DNA from 3 places in the Streptococcus sp. 2022WUSS037 genome. Region 3 is predicted to be linked to each of the others. Evidence: predicted binding sites of a transcription regulator. Region 3 holds the regulator's gene; each other region holds the start of a gene.

Region 1 (5,877 bases), on a different contig from region 3:
CCTGTATTAAGAAAGGGCTCGCCACCCAAGAGGGTCAGGCCCTGTACATAGGGCTGGGCCAAGTCTGCTAAGATGCGGTCTTCCAGCTCCTTGGTGTAGGGAATGCCGGCCTTGAAGGACCAGGTGGCCACGTTGTAGCAACCAGGACAGTGAAAGAGGCAGCCGCTGACATAGAGGGAGCACCGCACGCCTTCGCCGTCCACAAAATTAAAGGCCTTGTAGTCCATAATCCGTCCCTGACTGAGTTCCTCACTCTTCCACTCGCCTGGTTTGGGATTGTTCCAGGTCTGCTCCGTCATAGCTGCCTCCTTCTCTTAGCCAATCCAGTAACGTTCTACTCCTTCGCGGACGTCTTCTAGGCTACCGCCACAAGCCACAATCGTGCGGCGACTGGCTTGATTGTCTGTCGAGCAAGTCACAAGGACTTTAGAAATGTTTTTGGTTGCAGCTTCCTGCAAACCAAGTCGCAGTTGTTCCTTGGCATAGCCCTTGCCACGCTCGGACGGTCGAATGGAATAGCCAATATGACCGCCTTTATTGAGCAGGAAATCGTTGAGACGTAGGCGTAGACTGAGAAAACCAAGGGCTCGACCTGTTTGGTCAAACGACACATATTGAATGGAAGGGACAAAACCGTCTGGCAGGTTTAGGCCTGCTTCATAATCTTGGTTTCGCAAAATCCAGTCCGCAAAATCCACATCTTTGGAAATAAAGCCTCCGTCCATAGCAGAGCCTGCTGCTTCAAACTCGGCCAACATATCCAAAATCGTTTCCTTATCCGCCACAGTTGGTCTTCTTAGTTCCATACTCTCGTCTCTCAATCCATACTATTTTTTCTTATTCTTTGCTTGCTTGAGCAATTCCTGCACACGCGCCTTCTTGTCCTGTTTCACATTGGAATTCTTCTCATGATAACGTGCCACCAAGGCCTTGCCCTTGTCGTCTAATTGGTATTTTCCCATTGTTTTCTCCTTTTGAAAAATAGCAGAGCTATTAAGTGTTTCCCCCTATTATAACAAACTTCCGTAGTTCCTCAAAACCACGGAAGCCTTCATGTCCATTCTTTATAAACTAGACCCATTCATGTGTTTGACACGCGCCGAAATCTCCTTGTGGCGACCCTTGACCATGGGTCTGGCTTGCGGATTGCCTAGGTAACCACAGGTCCGCTTGACAACGTCAACTGTTTTGGGGTCGCTATTGCTACAGTTTGGGCACTTGAAACCACGCTCCGTAGGCTCAAAATCACCCTCAAAATCACAGGCGTAGCAATGGTCAATCGGAGTATTGGTCCCCAAATAGCCCACACGGTCATAGGCATAGTCCCAAACAGCCTCCAAGGCCTTTGGATTTTGTTGCAAGACAGGATATTCACAGTAGTGGATAAAGCCACCGCTAGCACCTGCCTCCACATAGACCTTTTCAAAGTCCAGTTTTTCAAAAGGAGTCGGATTTTTCCGTACATCGTAGTGGAAGGAATTAGTGTAATACTGCTTGTCGGTGATGTTTTCAACCAGACCAAACTTCTCCGTATCCAAGCGGCAGAAACGATCCGTCAGGCTTTCAGATGGTGTCGAATAAACTGAGAAATGATAACCATATTCATCCGACCAATCTTCAACCAAGGCTTTCATTTTCTTGATAATATCCACCGTGAAATCTTTTGCCTCTGGGTTGGTCTCCCATTCGCCACCGTAAAATACTGTTGCGACTTCATACAAACCAATGTACCCCAAAGATACGGTTGCTCGACGATTTTTAAAGACTTCATCTACTGCGTCTGTCTTAGCCAAGCGTTTGCCGAATGCCCCATACTGATAGAGAATTGGAGCATTGGCCGGGGTTGCCTCCTTCACTCGTTCCACACGATAGACCAGAGCATCCTTGGCAATGGCCATGCGTTCTGCAAAGATTTCCCAAAACTTATCCTTATCTCCTGCAGACTCCATGGCAATCCGTGGCAAATTGACGGTTACGACACCTAGGTTCATCCGCCCAGATGTCACATCCTGGCCATTTTCATCCTTCCAACCTTGTAGGAAAGAACGGCAGCCCATTGGCACCTTGAAGGAACCTGTCAACTCAACAATCTTGTCATAAGAAAGCATATCTGGATACATACGCTTGGTTGCACATTCAATCGCCAATTGCTTGATGTCATAGTTTGGAGAATCTGGCTCCAAGTTCAAGCCACGCTTAACTGTGAAAATCAGCTTTGGAAAAATAGCTGTCCGACCTTCCCGTCCCAGACCCTTGATACGAATGTTGAGAATGGCCTTTTGAATTTCCCGTTCAAACCAGGAAGTTCCCAAACCAAAGCCCAGCGAAGTAAACGGCGTTTGCCCGTTGGACGTAAAGAGGGTGTTGATTTCATACTCCAAAGACTGCATAGCGTCATAAATGTCTTTTTGCGTTTTAGCACGCGCATATTCTTCTTGCTTGTCTGCTAACACCCAATCCTTGGCGTCTTTCAAATGCTTTTGGTAGTTAAGTTCCGCATAGGGCGCCAAAACTTCATCGATACGGTCAGCTGAGCAACCACCATATTGACTAGAAGCCACATTAGCAATGATTTGTGAAATCTGAGCCGTAGCTGTTTGAATTGATTTTGGACTTTCTACATCGGCATTTCCTATCTTGAAGCCCTGTGCCAACATCCCTTTGAAATCAATCAAACAACAGTTGGTCATAGGAGTATAAGGACTGTAATCTAAGTCGTGGTAATGAATGTCACCTTTTTGGTGGGCATTGGCCACATGAGCTGGCAATAATTTGAGACCGATAGACTTTCCGACAATACCTGCTGTCAGGTCCCGTTGCGTATTGAACACATCCGCGTCCTTATTGGCATTTTCATTGACCACAGACTGGTCCTTGCTCAACAGCTTATGAATTTCAAAATTAATATCGGTAGCCTGATGACGGCGAAAATCACGGCGTGTTCGGTATTGAATATAAAGCTCCGCCAAGTCATATAAATGAGCCTTTAACAATTCCTGTTCAACGACCGTTTGAATTTCGTAAATTTGAACATCTTTCTCAAATCGGCGACCAATTTCAGCCAAAACAGCTTCTAATACAATTTTTAAACCTGCCTCTGAAACAGGATGTTCTAATTCTTGGTTTGCCCGCCGAAGAGCAGAAAAAATCTTATCCTGGTCAAAGGATACTGTCCGTCCATCACGTTTCAAAACCAATAATTCTATACTCGGTAAGACATTTTCTTGCACATTCATCTGACAAACCTCCAAAATTCTTCACTTCTATTAGTGTAGCACTTCACAAAACAAAAATCAATATCTTGTGTAAAAAAATATAAAAATTTAAAATTTACACTAGATATAGTTTTTATTTCTGAAAAGCAAATGAAAACAAGAGCCTATTCTGACTCTTGTTTTCTAGTCCATAAGAAGTACAAATTGATGACACAGGCCACTAAAATCACAGCAGGCCAAAGCAAGTTGATGACAGGAATTCTGCCAACATTCACCGCAAGAAAGAGGATATTCCACACCACTCCCAAGCTATAAACAATCGTCAAAATAATTTTCATAAAACACTCCAACAAAATGATAGTGCTATTATACTACAAACGACCATTGATGTCCTTTATCTGCCGCTCCATTTTCCGATAATTTAGGAAAAAGAGAGAAGCGTAAATCAAGACAAAGATAAACCAGAAAAAGAGAAGAGCCCCAAGTTTCACGGGAAACCAACCAGCCAAAATACCCAGCGGTGTGAAGCCTAAAGCTGTGATGCAAAAATGCGTTGCTATCATTCGTAGAAGGCTCCAGTCCTGTTCAAAAATCGTGTCTGCCAGCTGGAATAAGATACCGATTGCCGCCCAAATAACTACACAAATCATCATGACGGTTACTTGATTAAAGTTGCTCAGGTAGTAAGCCCCCATGGGTGAAAAGGGATTGAGAGGGAGATAGATTCCTTGCCCGAAAACAGCTGATGCGATAATGGAGACAATAGTTCCGATGGCAATGCCTAAACTGGCTGATAAGATGTATTTTTTCATAGTCCTAACCTTTCTTTGATAACTTTTAGATAGCGACGGGAGGAGTAGGTGACCGACCCATTCTTCATGACCAGTTTGACCAGACCGTTGGCGGTTAGCTTGAGGTGGTCCAGTTGCTTGATGTGAATGATTTCCGACTGGGAGATTTGTAAGAAGTTTGCCGGCAAGTCCTCCTTAACCTGATACAAGCGTAGGTTGGAAGTATAGGTAGTTTCTACTGTTTCCACCTGTAAAACCTTATCTTCCAAGTAGAGTCTGACAATCTCATCATGTTCAACAAGATAAACCTGTTCCCCTTTTTTGACAGTTAGACTGGATCTCTGCTTATCCAAGTTTTGAATATAGGATACCAGATGACTAACCTGCTCTGACATAGCTTGAGCTTCAATAGTTACTAAGTCTTCTACAATGTCTGGTGAAATAGCTAGTTTTACTTTCATATGCTCTCCTTTCTCTTTCTGCCCTTATTAAACACCATTTCTCGAGTGGTTTCAAGGGCTTTTGGCTATGTGGTTGTTTTCCAGCACTAAACGCCAAAAAAGCCAGAACAGCTGTCCTGACTTAGTCTTTTATACCAACTTTTTTATGTGAGGAACCAAAAACCTCTGGGGCTTTACTCTTCAAACTCATCTAGCCCATCGAAAGCTCCGCTTACCTTCAACTGCTCCAAATCTTCTAAGGACAGACTGGCATCCGCCCTATCCACTGCCCGTGTAACTTCTTCATGGTAGCGACGAGCCATCTTCTCAATAAAATCACGAGGATAAGAGTAACGATTGGTCGCAACCCACTCTTCCAACCAAGCCGTTAGTTCCTCAAGAGACTTATCCTGTTTAAAGAGAAAATACTGCATGAGTTCGCTAGCCTGTTCATCATCCAAACCCAGATGATACACATACCAGCTAATCGGGGCAAATTGCGGATTTTGCCTTTCTAGTTCAGCATATATATCCAAAACCAATTGTTCCAATTGAAACAGTTTCGCACGCACGTCCTGATGATTTTGCATAGCCAGTCATATCCCATTCTTTACTTTTTTCTTTCATCAGTATAGCCTATGCACATCAAAAAAACAAGATTTTTACAAAAAAGGATTCAAACGTTCGTTCTTTGCTCAAAAAAGCCAGAACGTTTGTCCTGACTTTCATTTTCTTATAATTTTTTCTTCAACTCCGCCACTGCCATCATGACTTCCATAGGAGTCATATTGTAGATGTCCAGTTTTGCCAGTTCATCGAGGACTGGGTGAGAAGGCGTGTCTGCGAAGAGGTCGATTTGTCCAGACGGCTCTTCTACGACTGACGGAGCTGGGTGAGTTGGTGCAGTAGGGGCTTGGTTTTCAAGCGTCTGCAAAATCCTATCCGCCCGCTGCAATAGCTCCTCTGGCATTCCCGCAATCTTAGCCACATGAATCCCATAGGACTTGTCAGCTGGGCCTTGTGCAATCTTGTGGAGGAAGGTGACTTGGCCGTCCTTCTCCAAGGTTGATACATGGACATTCTCTAAGTGTTCCAAGGTCTGGCTAAGGTCTGTCAACTCATGGTAGTGGGTAGCAAAGAGAGTCTTGGCACCAATCTTGTCGTGGATGTACTCGATGATAGACTGGGCCAGGGCCATACCGTCATAGGTGGCTGTTCCCCGTCCCAACTCATCAAAGAGGATGAGCGACCGATCTGTCGCCAGACGGACTGCCTTATTGGCCTCCATCATCTCGACCATGAAGGTCGATTGACCACTAACCAGGTCATCTGCCGCCCCAATACGGGTGAAAATAGCATCGAAAATCGGCAATTCAGCCTGATCCGCAGGCACATAGGAACCCATCTGCGCCATGATGACGATAACCGCCA
Region 2 (5,877 bases), on a different contig from region 3:
TTTTCCAACAGCTAATCTTGCTACGTTGAAATCGAGTTCGGGCTAAGGACTTGGCAAAAAAGATAAATCCCTTTGAGATGCAAGTCATCTCTGCGGAATTTCCTATTTTCTCATTTCCAACTTTCAACAGTCTCCCAGACTGTTGAAACGCCCTCACATCTTACGACACGCAGAAACTGAAGACGATATTTCTTCCGTTTCGGAGTTAGTGAGGTAGCTAGCTAATCCGCCGATAGCGGTTAGCGTAGATTAGCTAGTTGGTTTACCAACAGCTAATCTTGCTACGTCGAAATCGAGTTCGGGCTAAGGACTTGGCAAAAAAGATAAATCCCTACGAGATGTAAGACATCTCTATGGTATTTCCTATTTTCTCATTTCCAACTTTCAACAGTCTCCCAGACTGTTGAAACGCCCTCACATCTTACGACACGTAGAAACTGAAGACGATATTTCTTCAGTTTCGGAGTTAGTGAGGTAGCTAGCTAATCCGCCGATAGCGGTTAGCGTTGATTAGCTAGTTGATTTATCAACAGCTAATCTTGCTACGTTAGATCACACAACTTTCACATTGGTTTGCGCCGACTTCTTCGCCGTCATCGGTAAAGGTACGGATGTAGTAGATAGACTTGATACCTTTGTTGAAGGCGTAGTTACGAAGGATAGAGAGGTCACGTGTGGTTTGTTTGTTCTCTTTCTTCCATTCATAAAGAGCTTTAGGTAGTTCACTGCGTAGGAAAAGAGTGAGGGATAAACCTTGGTCGACGTGCTCTGTTGCAGCAGCGTAGACATCAATGACCTTACGCATATCCATATCGTAGGCAGACTTGTAGAATGGAATGGTTTCTGTTGCCAAGCCAGCTGCTGGATAGTAGATTTTACCGATTTTCTTTTCTTGACGTTCTTCAATCCGTTGTGTGATTGGGTGGATAGAAGCAGACACATCGTTGATGTAGCTGATAGAACCGTTTGGAGCAACAGCTAGTCGGTTTTGGTGGTAAAGACCATCTGCCATGACTTTTTCACGGAGGTCAGCCCAATCTTGTCCGCTTGGAATGAAAATCCCTTCAAAGAGTTCTTTGACACGGTCAGATTGTGGTTGGTAATCTCCAGTCACGTATTTATCGAAATAAGTGCCGTCTGCGTATTTTGATTTGTCAAAATTATGGAAAGTAGCCTTGCGTTCGCGGGCAATGTTGTTTGATTCTACCAAGGTCCAGTAGTTGAGGAGCATGAAGTAGATATTGGTAAATTCCACGGCTGTTTCTGAACCGTAGTCAATCAAGTTTTGTGCCAAGTATGAGTGGAGTCCCATGGCACCAAGACCGATTGAATGCGCCTGACTGTTTCCTGCTTCAATAGATGGTACAGCTGAAATGTGTGAATGATCTGTGACATAAGTCAAAGCGCGTGTCATTGTACGAACAGAACGTCCAAAATCAGGTGACTTCATCAGGTTGACGATATTGGTTGAACCGAGGTTACATGAAACGTCAGTACCCATGGTCAAGTATTCTTGCGAATCGTTTAGAACACTTGGTGTTTGAACTTGAAGGATTTCCGAACAGAGGTTTGACATGATAATCTTGCCGTCAACAGGGTTGCTACGGTTAGCTGTGTCGATGTTGATAACGTATGGATAGCCAGACTCTTGTTGGAGTTTAGAAATCTCTGTTTCTAGGTCGCGGGCCTTGATTTTTGTCTTACGAATGCGTGGGTTTGCCACCAACTCGTCGTATTTCTCAGTAATATCAAGGTAGCTGTAAGGCACACCGTATTCCAATTCAACGGAGTAAGGGCTGAAGAGGTACATATCTTCATTTTTACGTGCCAACTCATAGAATTTATCAGGAACAGTGATTCCAAGTGACAAGGTCTTCACACGCACTTTCTCGTCAGCATTTTCCTTCTTAGTCGAAAGAAAGGCGATAATGTCTGGGTGGAAAACATCCAGATACACTACCCCAGCACCTTGGCGTTGGCCAAGTTGGTTAGAGTAAGAGAAGCTATCCTCGAAAAGTTTCATGACAGGAACAACCCCAGAAGCAGCTCCCTCGTAGCCCTTGATTGGAGCCCCTGCCTCACGCAAGTTGCTGAGGGAGATACCAACACCACCACCGATACGGGACAATTGCAGAGCAGAGTTGATGGAACGTCCGATGGAGTTCATATCGTCTGTGACTTGGATGAGGAAGCAAGATACCAACTCACCACGACGGGCACGGCCTGCGTTGAGGAAAGAAGGTGTAGCTGGTTGGTAACGCAAATGAATCATTTCGTTAGCCAAGTTGAGTGCCAACTCTTCATTTCCTTCTGCAAAATACAAGGCGTTGAAGAGAACGCGGTCTTCCATGCTCTCCAAATAGTAGGCGCCATCATTTGTTTTGAGGGCATACTGATTGTAGAACTTGTAAGCTGCCATGAAAGATTTGAAGCGGAAATTTTGGTCTTTCAAGAATTGATCAATTTTGATGATAAATTCTGGACTGTATTGGTCTAAAAACTCTTTTTCAAGGTAATTTTCTTCTAATAGATAAGCAATCTTGTCTAAAATACTATCAAATTGCTTGGTATTTGGGAGGACGTTTTCTTTAAAGAAGGCCTTAACAGCTTCTTGGTCCTTGTGGAGTGGAATTTGTCCGTTGACAGGACGGTTGATTTCGTTATTTAAACGGAAGTAGGACACATCGCCTAATTCTTTCAAACTCATAATCGCAATCTCTTTCTATATAACAGGGTTAGACTAGGGCTTTTAATTTAGTAGGTTGGAAGCCTGAGAAAACATCATTTTCAGTTTCGATAACAGGTGCAGCTGAGAAGCCGAGACCTTTTACGTGATCGATAAATTCAGGCTGTTCATCTAGATTGATTTCTTTATAATCTACACTATGTTGGTCCAAGAATTTCTTGGTCATTTTACACTGTACACAATCATTTTTTGAATAGATCGTTACCATTCAATTTCTCCTTTGTCCATAAGGGATTAATAAAAAATCCCAATTTTGTTACCAATCTAGGATACAAGATTTTAAGGTTAAAGTCAAGAAGGAAGTTTATTTAAAATCACAAAATATAGTGCACAATATTTTCATAAAACACCATATATTGTACCTCCGCTCATTGCTGCTAAGTCGAAAAATAGCGTTTACATAGCTGTTTCTATTTAGTTTGAGAACCCTAACAATCTCTCGGTAAAATATAAATTAGCTTTTTTGTAAATGTCATAATATTTTGAAGGAAACATACGGTGTCACAAAATATAACATTTATAGTTATACATGTATTGAATATATATTACCTTTTGTACTATACTATTCAATAATGCTGAAAGAGGTTATAAAATATGGAAAAATTACATAGAAAAAGCTTGTTTCATAAAGGGAAAGAATATGCATATTATGCATTGGATTCGATTTCAACGGAAGAAAAAGTGGATATTCATTCACTTCCCTATACTATTCGTATTTTATTAGAAAGTCTTTTAAGAAAAGCAGATGGCGTAGACGTTACAAAAAATCACATAATGGAGTTGCTTCATTATCAGGCGGCATCTCCTAAAGGAGAAATCCCCTTTAAACCTAGTCGTGTTATTTTGCAAGATTTTACAGGTGTTCCTGTTGTGGTAGATTTAGCCTCCATGCGTGATGCGGTGGTGAAAGCAGGTGGAAACCCTGAATTGATTAACCCAGAAATTCCAGTGGATTTAGTCATCGACCACTCTGTTCAAGTTGATTTTTTTGGGACTGAAGATGCTCTGGAGAAAAATATTGACTTAGAGTTCGAGAGAAATAATGAACGCTATGAATTTCTGAAATGGGCAGAGAATTCCTTTGAAAATTATCGTGCTGTGCCTCCAGCGACAGGAATTATCCATCAGGTAAACATTGAATTTCTAAGCGATGTTATTATCAACAAGGATGGTTTGCTTTATCCAGATTCTATGTTTGGTACAGACAGTCATACGACCATGATTAATGGTATTGGTGTACTTGGTTGGGGTGTGGGTGGTATTGAGGCGGAAGCTGCAATGTTGGGTGAAGCATCTTATTTTCCTATCCCTGAGGTGATTGGTGTTCGCCTAGCAGGGCAATTGCCTAAGGTTGCTACTGCAACGGATTTGGCTCTTAAGGTCACTCAACTTCTACGTCAGGAAAATGTAGTTGGGAAGTTTGTCGAATTCTTTGGACCAGGTTTATCTTCTCTCACATTAGCGGATCGAGCAACTGTTTCCAATATGGCTCCAGAATACGGTGCGACTTGTGGCTATTTCCCGATTGATGGAGAAACTTTACATTATATGAGATTGACCAACCGTTCGGAGGAGCACGTGGAGTTGACAGAAGCCTATGCTAAGGCTAATTATTTATTCTATGATGCTGAACGTTTTCCGTCTTATAGCAAGGTTTTAGAATTGGATTTATCGACAGTAGTTCCATCTATTTCTGGTCCTAAAAGACCACAGGATTTGATCGAATTAACAGATGCAAAAGCAGAGTTTCAGGCTAGTTTAATACGTGAAGTAGGTGTGCGTGGATTTGGTTTGGAGGAGGCAGAGTTAGATAAAACAGCCATGGTTAAGTACGTTGAAGGAGAGGAGCAAATTCAAACAGGTCATGTTGCTATTGCGGCGATTACCTCATGTACAAATACATCCAATCCGTATGTCCTTTTGGCGGCAGGATTACTGGCAAAAAATGCGGTAGAAAAAGGTCTGGCAGTTTCTAAGACGGTCAAGACGTCATTGGCACCAGGCTCAAAAGTAGTGACTGGCTATTTGAAAAAATCAGGTTTGCAGACCTATCTAGATGCCTTAGGGTTCAATTTGGTTGGTTATGGTTGTACAACTTGTATCGGTAATTCAGGTGATCTGCGTCCCGAAGTAGCGGAGGCGATTAAGGAAGAAGATTTATTGGTTTCTGCGGTATTATCTGGAAATCGTAACTTTGAAGGACGGATTAATCCATTGGTAAAAGCTAATTTCTTAGCGAGCCCTCCGCTAGTAGTTGCCTATGCTATTGCGGGAAATATGAATGTAGATTTAACAAGGGAACCGCTGGGGTATGATGAGAAGCAACAAGCTGTCTACCTTGCGGACATCATGCCAAGTCGTGAGGAGGTAGATGACTACATTGAGCGTTATGTGACTCGTGACCTTTATAAGGAAGAATACCAACAGGTATTTACAGATAGTCAGGCTTGGAATGCGATTGAAACAAAGACAGATAAGAATTACAATTGGAATTCATCTTCTACCTATATTCAAAATCCGCCCTATTTTGAAAATATGCAGGCAGATTTATCCATAAAACCACTGGAAAATTTATCTGTTTTGGCTAAATTTGGCGATTCTGTAACGACAGATCATATTTCCCCGGCAGGGAATATTGCGCGATTGAGTCCAGCCGCTCGTTATCTTGAAGAGAATGGCATTGTTTATAAGGATTTCAATTCTTATGGAAGTCGTCGTGGCAATCATGAGGTCATGATGCGTGGGACTTTTGCAAATATTCGGATTAAAAATGAATTGGCAGATGGAAAAATTGGTGGTTGGACCAAATACAAAGGGGACATTTTACCAATTTATGATGCGGCTATGAGATATAAGGAAGCTGGTGTCGGTAGTATTGTTATTGCTGGTAAAGACTATGGGATGGGGTCAAGCCGTGATTGGGCAGCCAAAGGTTCAAGTTTACTTGGTGTGAAGGCTGTTCTTGCTGAGTCATTTGAGCGGATTCACCGTTCAAACTTAGTGATGATGGGTGTTCTTCCTTTACAATTTTTAGAAGGTCAGTCGGCAGAAAGTCTTGGCTTGACTGGACATGAGAGCTATACAATCGACTTGCCAGAAGATGTCGGTGTTGGTCAAATTGTAACAGTCCA
Region 3 (5,877 bases):
AGAATAGAAAAGGATGGACAATGGCTAAGAAAATTTTGATTGCTGGTAAAGAACGCAATCTCTCGCATTTTGTTTCCATGGAATTGCAGAAAAAAGACTATCTTGTTGATTATGCATCAACAGGGAAAGAGGCTATGGCCTTGGCACATGAAACGGATTTTGACTTGATTCTGATGAGTTTTCAGCTTTCAGACATGTCCAGCAAGGAATTGGCTGCAGAACTATTAGCGATAAAACCAGCCACGGTCATGATTGTGGTAGTTGAGCCGACAGAAGTTAGTCAGTATGGGGAAGAAGTCCTCTCTTATGCTGTTTCCTACGTAGTGAAGCCCTTTGTCATCAGTGATTTAGTGGAGCAAATCTCTGCGATTTTTCGTGGTCGTGACTTTATTGACAATAACTGTAAGCAGGTTCACATGCATGCGGCCTATCGTGATTTGAAGGTTGATTTTCAAAATCGAACAGTGACTCGAGGTGATGAATTGATTAATTTGACCCGCCGAGAGTATGATCTGTTGGCGACCTTAATGAATAGCCCAGAGCCTGTTAGTCGAGAACAACTTCTTGAGCGTGTTTGGAAATATGAAGCGGCTTCTGAGACCAATGTTGTTGATGTATATATTCGCTATCTACGTGGTAAACTGGATTTGCCACATCAAGATTCATATATAAAAACGGTTCGTGGTGTCGGATATGCCATGCGCGATTGATTTAGAGTAGAGAAGAGGGAAGCTTTCCCTCTTTCTTTTTCTATAAGCGTGTGATAAAATAATAGCCAATAAGTAAGAATGGAAAAGTTATGAATACATCATTTAAAGAAAAAGTCATATTGATACTCTTATCTGGAGCGACATTGTTAGCTGTTCTCAACTGGTCAAGTATTTATGGGGCTATTCAACAATTACTAGGCAGTATGAACTCGCTTTTTATTGGAGCTATTTTTGCCTTTATTCTCAATGTTCCCATGAAAAAATTAGAAGATCAGTTTGAAAAGATTTCTTTTTTAAAGAAATCCAAGCGGTCTTTGGCAATTGTTGGAGTATTAATTGGATTTGCTTTAATTGTGACAGGACTGGTGGTGATTGTTCTTCCTACATTGGTGACGACTGTTTCAGAACTGGTTTCGGTTAGTAGCACAGCCATTCCAAAATCGGTAAATGCCCTAACTAATTTTCTTGAATCAAATGGTCTTTTGTCGGGACAAATCGGAGACCAGATTGCCAGCTTTTTGGATCAGTTGAAGAATTTAACACTTATTTCAAGTTTGGTCACACCGATTTTATCTGGCTTGGTGTCCAATGTGACGGGGATTTTTTCGAACACTATGACGTTGATAATGGCTTTCTTCTTCACTCTAGCGATTTTAGGGAGCAAGGAACACTTGCAGGCGATGACAAGAAAGTTCTTGCAGGCTACCTTGCCGGAGAAGGCTGTCAGAGTAGTGAATTATATTGGAGAAGTTATTGTTGATACCTATGACCGATTCTTGATGAGTCAGATTGTTGAGGCATGTATCATTGGGACACTTGTCTTTGTTAGTTATTCGCTCTCAGGAATTCCTTATGCCAGCATGGCTGGTATTTTGGCTGGGGTCCTATCATTTGTACCTTATATCGGTCCATTTTCAGCGTGTCTGATTAGTGCTCTCTTTGTGGCGGTACAAAATCCGCTCTTGGCACTCTGGTCTATCGCCCTTTTCCAGATTATTCAGCTGATAGAAGGAAATGTTATCTATCCGCGCGTGGTTGGTCAATCAGTTGGACTTCCGACCCTCTTTACCCTAGCCGCAGCCTTGATTGGTGGTAATTTGTTTGGCCTACTTGGTATGGTCTTCTTTACCCCAATTTTTGCGGTTGTCTACCGCCTGGTTCGTGAATGGGTTGCCAGTCGATTGAAGAAGCAAGATGAATTATTGGTAGAAAGTGAGTAATTCTCGCTTTCTTTTATTTTTGTCATTTTTATGCTATACTGAAGTGATAAAGTTTATGTAGGAGAAAGAGTATGCGTTGTCCAAAATGTCAGAGTTTGAAATCAAGTGTCATTGATAGTCGTCAGGCTGAAGATGGCAATACCATCCGTCGTCGTCGTTCCTGCGATCAATGTGGTCAACGTTTTACCACCTATGAACGGATTGAAGAGAAAACTCTAGTCGTTGTGAAAAAAGACGGAACTAGAGAGCAGTTTTCACGTGAAAAGATTTTCAATGGGATTATTCGTTCTGCTCAAAAGCGCCCTGTGTCAACCGATGATATTGATGAAGTGGTGAATCGGATTGAACAGAAGGTTCGAGCACAAGGTGATAGTGAAATAGAATCCGATGTCATTGGGAATTTGGTAATGGAAGAATTGGTCGAATTGGATGAAATCACCTATGTGCGTTTTGCATCGGTTTATCGTTCTTTCAAAGATGTTGGAGAGCTAGAAAATTTGCTTAAGCAGATGATTTCCAAAGGAAGTAAGGTAAAACCGGGAAAAAAAGATGAAACCAAATGATTTATTTGCCTATATAAAAATCAGCCCGTTTACACCTGATATTGTCAGTCTTAGCCAATGCTACCAGCCGATTATCGGTTTTGATGCATTAGCGCTTTATTATTACTTTTATAGTTTTGCCGATCAAGGGCAAGGACGTTACAAATGGACTGTCATTCTCAATCACATGGATTTTGGGATGAATCGTTTGGAGAAGGCTCTGGATGTTCTGACTGCCATGGGGCTCCTAGAACTCTATCGTGCAGATGAATTAACAGGTTTGGCGCTACAAGCCCCTCTGACCGTAAAAAGTTTTCTAGCGAAACCCTTGTATAAGAACTTGTTAGCAAGGAAGATTGGGGAGTCAAGCATGGAGAATCTGCTTGTTCACCTACCCAATCAGGAACAGAATATCTCAAAAACATTTTCTCAGGTCTTTACCATGGATGGGCAGGCTCCAGTTGTTTTTGAACCGAAACATGATTTTGACTGGTCTGCCTTCAAGGCATTAATGGCTAAAGATAAGCTTCTTTTTCAGGATGAAGCTGAGGATATTATTGCGCTTAGTTACATAGCAGAGCAGGCAGGCTGGACCTGGTTGGAAACCTATCGGCAGGCTAAAGCAACTGCTATTGGACAGACCATCTCGACCAAACGCTTGCAGCAGTCACGCCAGACATTGCCAACAGAAAGCGCCAACCTCACCGCCCAAGAGCAAGCCATTGTTCGTGAAGCGAAAACAAAGTCTAGTTTAGTCTTTTTGTCCTTTATCAAGGAACAACGCAAGGCAGCTGTGACCACAACAGAACGAAAATGCTTGACGGATTTGGCCAATTTGGGTCTGCTTGACGAAGTCATCAATGTCTTGGTCCTCTATACCTTTAACAAGGTGGACTCAGCCAATCTAAATGAAAAATACGCTATGAAGCTGGGCAATGATTTTTCCTACAAGGGAATTGGCAGTGCAGAGGCAGCTGTTCTTTACCTAAGAGAGTTGAAGACAGGTCAAGCTGTTACCAAGCCGAGCCAGCCACAGAAAAGCAATGTGCCTGAGTGGAGTAAGGAAGAGGTTCAGCAAGGACAAACGCAGGAAGGCCAAGCCAAGCTGGCAGCTCTTTATCGTGAATTAGAAGAAATGGAAAACAAAGGAGGTAGCTGATGAAATCAGTTCAAGACAGGTTGTCGCAAACAACCAATCCAAGTCCAAAATCTTATCAGCAACTCTATCAGGAGATAGTGAGTGATCCTGAAGTCGCTGCTTTTATCAAAAAAGAAGGTCTGACCCAGCAGGAAATCACCCTCTCCATTTCTAAGTTTTTGGAATATATCAGTCAACGTGACCTCTTTGTCAAACAGGATGAATCCTATATTGCCAAGGGGTATCAACCTGTTTTGGTTATGAATGAGGGCTATGCGGATGTGTCCTATCTTGAAACAGAGGAATTGGTCGAATACCGTCGTTTGGAAGCAATCAAGAACCGTATCCAGCTCATCAATATGCCTGCGAGTTTGAAGAATGTAACAGTGGCGGATATTGATAAGAGCGATGAAAATCGTGTGGAAGTCATGCTGGCTATTGCAGATTTTGTCAAACGATTTGAGGAAAAACCAAAAGGCCTCTACATCTATGGCAATTTCGGTATTGGAAAAAGTTATTTGATGGCTTATTTAGCCAATCTTTTGTCCAAGACCCATCTTCAATCAACCACTATGCTTCATTATCCAACCTTTGTGGTAGACATAAAAAATGCCATCAAAGATGGTTCTGTCAAGGAGCGAATTGATGAAATCAAGATGGCTCAGGTCTTGGTGCTAGATGACATCGGAGCGGAGCAACATAGTCCTTGGGTACGTGACGATGTCCTGCAGGTCATTCTTCAATACCGCATGCAGGAAAATCTGCCGACCTTCTTTACCTCCAATTTCTCCTTTGATGATTTGGAGCGTCATTTTGCCTCTGGCAAGTCTGGTGATGAGACCTGGCAGGCCAAACGGGTTATGGAGCGGATTCGCTACCTGGCTCGCGATTTGCATTTGAAAGGAAATAACCGCCGATGAATGAAACCATTGATTTGATGCTGAACCATACTTCCGTCCGTCGTTTTACGGAAGAGCCTATTGAGGCGGAACATCTGCAAGCTATTATTTCAGCTGGGCGAGCTGCGTCTAGCTGGAAGAATTTCCAGTCTTATTCCATCATTGTGGTACAGTCGGAGGAGAAAAAACAGGCTCTCTATGATTTGGTGCCCCAACCAGCTATTTTACAGGCTCAGGCCATTCTGGTTTTTGTGGGCGACCATAATCGTGCCAGCAAGGCGGCTCAACTCCATGGTTCAGACTTTGATGCCAAGGGACCTGAGAATCTCCTGATTTCTTCAGTCGACGCGGCTCTAGCAGGGCAAAACGCCCTCTTAGCAGCTGAAAGCTTAGGCTACGGCGGGGTCTTTATCGGTATGATTCGCCATAAGGCTTTGGCAATAGCAGAGCTGTTCAACTTGCCAGATTATACCTATCCAATTTTCTGTATTGCCCTGGGTCGACCAGCCCAAAATCATCCTGTCAAACCACGTTTGGCAAGTGAAACCATTGTCTTTCAGGAAGAATATGTGGAGCAAGGCGTGGAAGTCATCCAAGCCTACGACCAAGTTCAGACAGACTATGCAGGTGCCCGTCAGACAGAAACCTGGTCGGAGCGTATGGTTGCCCAGTTCGGACAGGCAGAACAGCCTGAAACGAGAGCAATTTTAGAAAAAAATAAACTATTGTAAGTAGAAGAGGAGGAGCTATGGCTCTACCAACTATCGCCATCGTTGGCCGTCCCAATGTTGGAAAATCAACACTTTTTAACCGTATCGCTGGTGAACGCATTTCTATCGTAGAAGATGTGGAAGGTGTGACCCGCGACCGTATTTATGCCACTGGTGAGTGGCTCAATCGCAAGTTTTCCCTGATTGATACAGGTGGTATCGATGATGTGGATGCGCCTTTCATGGACCAAATCAAGCATCAGGCTGAGATTGCCATGGATGAAGCGGACGTTATCGTCTTTGTCGTATCAGGCAAAGAAGGTGTGACAGATGCAGACGAGTATGTATCGCGTATCCTTTATAAGACAAACAAACCAGTTATTTTGGTTGTCAATAAAGTTGATAACCCAGAAATGCGTAATGACATCTACGATTTCTATTCACTCGGTCTTGGAGATCCTTATCCAGTATCTTCTGTACACGGTATCGGAACAGGGGATGTCTTGGACGCCATCATTGAAAACCTACCAGCTCAGGAAGCAGAAGAAAATCCAGATATTATCAAGTTCAGCTTGATTGGTCGTCCAAACGTTGGTAAATCCAGTTTGATTAACGCTATTTTGGGTGAAGAGCGCGTGATCGCCTCGCCTGTTGCGGG

Evidence for each region. The regulator NrdR, encoded in region 3, represses ribonucleotide reductase genes. The targets are predictions, from matches to a motif close to ACACNATATATNGTGT.
Region 1: nrdD (anaerobic ribonucleoside-triphosphate reductase) is a predicted target of NrdR. The motif match lies at 3,333-3,348, and genes of this name have one in related genera.
Region 2: nrdH (glutaredoxin-like protein NrdH) is a predicted target of NrdR. The motif match lies at 3,093-3,108, and genes of this name have one in related genera.

What each region holds. Positions count from the first base shown of each region.
Region 1 is NZ_JAOTGJ010000001.1:214,721-220,597, forward strand. Features, by position in the region: gene nrdG (anaerobic ribonucleoside-triphosphate reductase activating protein) at 1-299, opposite strand, end outside; gene ODU55_RS01045 (GNAT family N-acetyltransferase) at 315-806, opposite strand; gene ODU55_RS01050 (hypothetical protein) at 828-962, opposite strand; gene nrdD (anaerobic ribonucleoside-triphosphate reductase) at 1,065-3,236, opposite strand; gene ODU55_RS01060 (hypothetical protein) at 3,380-3,553, opposite strand; gene ODU55_RS01065 (DUF3021 domain-containing protein) at 3,587-4,027, opposite strand; gene ODU55_RS01070 (LytTR family DNA-binding domain-containing protein) at 4,024-4,467, opposite strand; gene ODU55_RS01075 (hypothetical protein) at 4,641-5,036, opposite strand; gene mutS (DNA mismatch repair protein MutS) at 5,180-5,877, opposite strand, start outside.
Region 2 is NZ_JAOTGJ010000007.1:66,217-72,093, forward strand. Features, by position in the region: gene nrdE (class 1b ribonucleoside-diphosphate reductase subunit alpha) at 548-2,707, opposite strand; gene nrdH (glutaredoxin-like protein NrdH) at 2,736-2,954, opposite strand; gene acnA (aconitate hydratase AcnA) at 3,341-5,877, shown strand, end outside.
Region 3 is NZ_JAOTGJ010000024.1:22,824-28,700, reverse strand. Features, by position in the region: gene ODU55_RS08640 (DNA-binding response regulator) at 21-710, shown strand; gene ODU55_RS08635 (AI-2E family transporter) at 800-1,930, shown strand; gene nrdR (transcriptional regulator NrdR) at 2,002-2,493, shown strand; gene ODU55_RS08625 (replication initiation/membrane attachment protein) at 2,480-3,631, shown strand; gene dnaI (primosomal protein DnaI) at 3,631-4,530, shown strand; gene ODU55_RS08615 (NADPH-dependent oxidoreductase) at 4,527-5,240, shown strand; gene der (ribosome biogenesis GTPase Der) at 5,258-5,877, shown strand, end outside.